Regions from separate parts of the Effusibacillus consociatus genome, predicted to be linked through region 2. Evidence: riboswitches for the same ligand, from Rfam matches in the RefSeq annotation. Region 2 holds a riboswitch; the other holds the start of a gene.

Region 1 (3,416 bases), on a different contig from region 2:
GGACGATCGGTCAGTTCTTTATCGACCTCAATGGGAAGTTCGACTTGCAGAAAATTTGGCTCGTCCCGAAGGATCGGGGTGTTGGTCGCCTGGAAATATCGTCTGCAGTAGGATTGAATCTGCTCCTTATTCATCTTGTTCCTCCCTTAGAGCTTCGATCATTTTCTGTCCCAGCTGGTCAAAACGCGAGGCAAGATCTTCTTTCGAACTGGACTCGACAAACCATTCCATGATATCGTTCTCGAGTGTTTTGTTCATTTTCAGCTTGCCGATGATCATATCCAATTCTCCGATGACCATCTCAAACATACGGATCTTTTCCTGCAGCAAATCCACAATGTGTTCTTCAATCGTACCGCGTGTGGCCATATTATAGATAAATACGTCCCGTTCCTGGCCCAGACGGTGAACCCGTCCAATCCGCTGCTCGATGCGCATCGGATTCCAAGGCAGGTCGAAGTTGATCACCTGGTTGCAAAATTGCAGGTTGATCCCCTCACCGCCGGCTTCCGTTGCTACCATCACCTGAGCCCTTTTTTCAAAAAGATCCTGCATCCAATCTTTCTTGCTTCTTTTAAAACCGCCCCGAAACGGAATCGCCCGGATGCCCGCTTGTTCGAGCATGTAGATGAGATATTCCTGGGTGGCCCGATATTCGGTAAAGATAATCACTTTGTCATTGCAGGATCTCACAATGTCGATTACGGTTTTTCCTTTTGTGTATTCTTCGAGCGGGATTTCTCCGCACATTTTATACAGCTGTTCGATTCTTGTCTTTAAAGAGTCGGATGTTTTGGGGTCCTTATGCATTCTTTCAAGTGTCGGCATTGCGGCATAAGGGGTGGAACAGATCTCCCTTTGCAGGGTGATCAGCGGCAGGACATTGCCTCGTTCTGCCCGCCGTTTCAAATATTCTTCTCTCACAAAATACGAAACGGCATCGTATAATTCGCGTTCCTTCGGCGAGAGTTCAAGCGGAATGGAAGTCACTTTTCGTTGGGTGAAAAAAACGCCCCCTTCACTGCGCTTGTTTCGAATCATCACCTGCGACAAAGCATCTTTTAATTCACCGGGGTTTTTGGGTTTGCGTTTCTCTTCCATGAAGGTGGATGTAAAGTGCTGGGCGCTTCCCAGTTGCCCCGGTTTTAACAGAGTAATCAGGTTGTACAATTCCTTCATATCATTCTGTATCGGAGTTGCGGTCAGTAACAATAAGTATTTCTTTCTTAATTGATTGATCAGTTCCCAGTTTTTCGTTTTCCGATTTTTGAGCTTGTGGGCCTCATCAACGATTACCAGGTCCCAATCCTGTTCCAGGACAATGCTCCGATGCGGATCTCGCTTGGTTGTGTCGATTGAGGCTACTACTACGTCATAGGTTGTCCAACACCATTCTTTGCGTTGGGCTGCCGCTTTTATATTGAACTTTTCATTTAACTCCCGGGTCCATTGCAGAACAAGAGAAGCGGGCACGAGAATCAGAGTCTTTTTTACCAAACCTCTCATGATATATTCCTTCATGATCAAACCGGCTTCGATCGTTTTTCCCAAGCCGACTTCATCTGCGAGTATGGCGCGACCCTGTAATTCATTGAGTACCCGTTTGGCTGTTGCCACTTGATGCGGGTAGGGGACGACCGCGGGAATGTGCTCGAGGCAAAGCAATTGGTCAAAGGTAGGAGCCACCTTTGTTTCCTCGGCTTCCCTTATCAATTGGAACAGGGTCCAGTGATTCCAATTTTCGTTTTCTACTCTTTCCAGGAACTGTTGGAACAGATTATCATCTATGGTGCACTCCGGTGCCTCATGGATCGGAGGGTTCGTTAAAGAATCCAGTTTCAAGGAGTTCACCCCTTGTGGTATAATAATGCTGCAATAGAGTGTGCTAGTTTTTGGAATTTTATACGCGCGGATGATTGTTGCGGGAGAGAACGACATTTCGTCGCCGAAGGAGCAAGTGGGGGTTGCCCGAATCTCCATGAATCTCTCAGGCAGAAGTACCGCAATCAGGACGCAACTCTGGAGAGAGCCGGATTACATAGGCCACCCAAGGGGCAACTTCAATTGAAGGGAACTCTCAGGTAGCGGGGACAGAGACACTAGGGGAAATTTTCCCTAAGTGTCTCTTTTTTCTTGCCCAAAAAAGGGAAACATACTTTGGAAAAACAATTTTTCGGAAGATTTTTTAGGGGGTTGAATGATGGCAGAGTTAAAACGTACACCGTTGTTTCCTGTATATGCGGAGTATGGCGGAAAAACGATCGACTTCGGGGGGTGGGAACTCCCGGTTCAATTTTCCGGCATTTTGCAGGAGCATGAAGCGGTTCGCACCCGGGCGGGACTGTTTGACGTGTCCCACATGGGGGAAATTGAAGTAAAAGGTCCGGATGCATTGTCCAATATCCAAAATTGGATTACCAATGACGCGTCCAAAATTGAGATTGGCCAGGCATTATACTCTCCTATGTGCTATCCGGATGGAGGGTGTGTGGATGATCTTCTGGTCTACCGGCTCGGCACTGACCATTATCTGCTGGTCGTGAACGCGGCTAATATTGAGAAAGATTTTGAATGGGTCAAGCAAAACGCATCGGGAAACGTCGAGATCACGAATCTGTCGGAGCAGATAGCCCAACTCGCGCTGCAAGGTCCCCTTTCGGAATCGATCCTTCAAAAGCTGACCGATTATGACCTATCAACGGTCAAATACTATTGGTTTGCCCAGGACGTGACCGCAGCAGGGTACAAATGTCTCGTATCCCGAACCGGATATACCGGCGAGGACGGGTTTGAAATCTATGTCGATGCTGAACATGCGGCAGATCTCTGGAAAGCCATTCTGAATGCAGGAAAAGCAGAAGAAATTGTCCCTGTGGGTCTGGGAGCCCGTGACACGTTGCGGTTTGAAGCAAGATTGCCTCTCTACGGGCAGGAAATCAGTTCGTCCATTTCGCCGTTGGAAGCGGGTCTCGGAATGTTTGTGAAGCTCGACAAGGGCGGCTTTATAGGCCGGGATGCGTTGGCCAAGCAAAAAGAAGAAGGACCGAAGCGCAAACTTGTAGGCTTCGAAATGATCGAGCGGGGCATTCCGCGCACACACTATGAAGTGCAGGTTGACGGGCGGAAGATTGGTGAAGTTACAACAGGTACCATGGGGCCGACCGTAAAGAAAAATATCGGACTTGCATTGATCGAATCTGACTATGCAAAAATCGGTCAGGAGCTTGACGTCATTATCCGAAATAAACCGGTGAAAGGCGTAATTGTCAAGACCCCATTTTATAAAAGAGCAAAGTAAATAACCTCAAACAAATTAAGGAGTTTTGGAGGCGAAACATTGAAAAAGCACAGCTATATCCCCAACACAGAAGCAGACCGCAAGACGATGCTCGATTCACTGGGGCTTCAAAATGTGG
Region 2 (3,416 bases):
TACATTGCGGCGATCACCTCATCGCAGGGAATGCGGCTTGTGATACCCGCCAAGGCAATGTCTGCAGCGGAAAAAGCGATCGCCGTCCCGATGACATTTCGTTTGATACAGGGAACTTCCACGAGTCCGGCAACCGGATCACATACCAGCCCCAGCATGGATTTCAGGGCAATCGCTGTGGCGTTAACTGCTTGAACCGGCGTTCCGCCCTTTAATTCGACAATGGCTCCCGCGGCCATCGCGGTGGCAGATCCCACTTCCGCCTGACATCCTCCCGCCGCCCCCGATATGAACGCCCGGTTGGCGATTACATACCCGAGAGCGCTTGCGGTGAACAATCCCATCACCAACTTCTCGTAAGAGAGTCCGGCATTCTCACGCAGGGAGAACAGACATCCGGGAAGAATCCCCGCTGCTCCGGCGGTCGGAGTCGCAACGATTACCCCCATTCGGGCATTGGTTTCGGAAGTGGCAAACGAGAAACGCATCGCATCGACAATAAAGCTTCCCGAAAGGTACTCGCCTTTGTCCTTATAATGTCCCATCAGGCAGGCATCTCCGCCGGAGATTCCGCTTGGCGCCGTTGATCGGTCCGACACTCCTGCATCAACAGCGTCCTTCATTTTCATCAGACGCTGCTTCATCATTTCGATTATGGTTGCCTTGGAGCGGCCTGTCTTGCTTGCTTCCACATCGAGCATGACTTCGGCAATGCTCCTTTTTTTCCGTTCGCAGTGATCCAGGAGCTCCGCCATCGACTTAAAATCCATGCTGTATTCACCTACCTCACCTGAAATGTATCTTGCGTGTTAGATTTCCCTTGTGAAGAACAACTGAACGGGGCGCATTCAAAGGAATGTCAACCTGAATTTCATCAATCAAGAACACCTTGGAGAGTCCTCCCCCCAGGGATACACCCCCCACCACGACAGACTCTTTCCCCTTTTCCGCCCGGATGAGAACGGTGTTGGGATGGTCAAAATAGGGGCATTCTTCTTCCAGCCTGAACATCATCTTCATGCCATGCTCCTCAGCCAACTCCAACGCCTGTTTGATTCTCAAATCATCGGTGCCCATCCCCAACAATCCGCCAATAATTGCTTTATCCGTGCCATGTCCTCTGTAGGTTTGAGAAAAAGAGCCGAAGAATGTAATTTCTACCCGATCCGGTACTCCATTCAGAATCTGATATACAAAATTTCCAATCGTTACCGCACCGGCGGTATGAGAACTCGACGGGCCTACCATTATTGGACCAATAATGTCGAAACAACTGTTGTATTCCATACCAACACCCCTCCAGAACGACGCAGGATTTTAAATATCGACTAAAGAAAAGAAGGACAGAATAAGGGTAGAATGATCTACCCTCTCTGTCCTTCAAAATACAACAAGGACAGGAAAGGGTAGAGTTTCTACCCTTCTCTGTCCTTTTACCGGAAAGTTTAACTCCCTTCGTCTTCCGGGAGTTTTCCCCTTTGGTGGCTCATGGCTCTCTCCAGAGTGGCGTCCCGCTGCAGTCCTCTTTACCTGAGAGATTGGTCCCAAGGAATTTTTGGGACTTGCCCCTTCGGTGCCGAACGGTTGTTCGGTCTCTCCCACAGCAGTCATCCGCACCTATTCAGTTCCGTGAAATCTCATTCGTGTTGATTTGCTTTTATTATATCCCAACCGGTAAAAATTGAAAATATGATTTTCCGCCCATTCTAAGGGAATAAGATTTGATTGACGGACAGCAAAGAGACTGGTAGTATGCAATCAGGTCGGATGAACGTTTCGGAAATACCGCACATTTCGGTCAACCGTTACGGGACGAACCTCTGGAGAGACCCTGCTCAGGGCGCCGAAGGGGCAAGCGATTACGCGAAACTCTCAGGCAAAAGGACAGAGGAGTGCACGGACTTCAGTCGTCTTCTGCAGACGTTTTCTATTCGTGGCTTCTTTGACCATTCGCTTGAATGGTCTTTTTTTCATAACAAGCACATGATAAGGAGAGACACCATGGAACAACGAGCATTGATCACAGTTGTAGGGATTGACCGAATCGGTATTATTGCCGGGGTTACCCAAACATTGGCCACCAATAAGGTCAACATTCTTGATATCCGGCAGACAATTGTCGGGGAATTCTTTACGATGATCCTGGTAGCCGATCTGAAGCAATCGGTTTGTTCGATTCAGGAACTGCAATCGATTCTGGATGAAGTAGGCCTTGGGCTTGGTGTTAAAATTACCGTGCAGAGCGAAGAGTTGTTCCGCTCGATGCACCGGATTTAAGCGGGGTGAGAGCATGAGCTATACGGAACAGGAAGTACTGGAAACCATTCGCATGGTCGAAACGGAGCATCTTGATATTCGAACTGTCACCATGGGAATTCACCTCGATGATTGCCGTGCCGATACATTAACTGCGACAAAAAACCGGGTGCGGGACAAGATTCTTCGATATGCATCCCGTCTGGTTCCAGTCGTTCAAAGCATTGAACGAGAGATTGGAATACCGGTGGTAAACAAGAGAATTTCGGTCACTCCAATCGCCCACGCACTCCCCGGTTTTGATAAGGATGGCTATGTTGAAATCGCCATGCAATTGGATGAATCGGCCGCAGAGCTGGGAGTCGATTTTCTGGGTGGGTACTCGGCCCTTGTTCACAAAGGAATGACTCCTTCTGCCCAGGCGTTGATCCAATCACTGCCCGATGCCCTCTCCAGGACAAATCGGGTCTGTTCCTCCGTATCCGTCGCGTCCACCAAAGCGGGGATCAACATGGACGCAGTGTACCTGATGGGACGAACTATCAAAGACGTCGCAGAACAGACTTCCGATCGAAGCGGAATTGGAGCCGCCAAGCTGGTTGTGTTCTGCAATCCGGTCGAGGATAACCCTTTTATGGCGGGTGCCTTTCATGGGTTCGGGGAGCCTGATGCTGTCATCAACGTGGGAGTCAGCGGTCCGGGAGTTGTCCTATCCGCTTTGAAACGGTTGGAAAATGGCGCCGATTTTGGCACGATAGCGGAAACGATCAAACGCACCGCATTCAAGATCACCCGTGTGGGAGAATTGGCAGGCCGAAAAGCGGCTGCAGAACTCGGCGTACCTTTCGGCATCATTGACCTTTCCCTCGCTCCGACAAACGCCATGGGCGACAGTGTTGCACAGATCTTGGAGGCTATGGGATTGGAACGATGCGGTACACATGGCACAACTGCCGCATTGGCTCTGCTGAACGATGCGGTGAAAAAAGGCGGCGCGATGGCTACTTCGTACCCAGGCGGACTATCTGGAGCATTTATCCCGGTGTCCGAGGACAATGGAATGATTGCGGCAGTCGAAGCCGGAGCGTTGAGTCTTTCCAAGCTCGAAGCGATGACCTGCGTCTGTTCGGTGGGACTTGACATGATAGCCGTTCCCGGCG

What was found. Region 2 has a riboswitch for glycine ahead of ACFO8Q_RS18585 (serine dehydratase beta chain). Riboswitches for the same ligand answer to the same signal wherever they lie in the genome.
Region 1: it holds a riboswitch for glycine, as region 2 does, so the genes downstream of both, gcvT (glycine cleavage system aminomethyltransferase GcvT) here and ACFO8Q_RS18585 (serine dehydratase beta chain) in region 2, are expected to answer to the same signal.

The regions. Positions count from the first base shown of each region.
Region 1 is NZ_JBHSHC010000119.1:16,633-20,048, forward strand. Features, by position in the region: gene ACFO8Q_RS17370 (YqhG family protein) at 1-134, opposite strand, end outside; gene ACFO8Q_RS17375 (DEAD/DEAH box helicase) at 127-1,842, opposite strand; glycine riboswitch at 1,913-2,013, shown strand; gene gcvT (glycine cleavage system aminomethyltransferase GcvT) at 2,201-3,298, shown strand; gene gcvPA (aminomethyl-transferring glycine dehydrogenase subunit GcvPA) at 3,338-3,416, shown strand, end outside.
Region 2 is NZ_JBHSHC010000128.1:13,309-16,724, forward strand. Features, by position in the region: gene sdaAA (L-serine ammonia-lyase, iron-sulfur-dependent, subunit alpha) at 1-770, opposite strand, end outside; gene ACFO8Q_RS18585 (serine dehydratase beta chain) at 787-1,287, opposite strand; glycine riboswitch at 1,508-1,611, opposite strand; glycine riboswitch at 1,811-1,898, shown strand; gene ACFO8Q_RS18590 (ACT domain-containing protein) at 2,002-2,277, shown strand; gene ACFO8Q_RS18595 (PFL family protein) at 2,291-3,416, shown strand, end outside.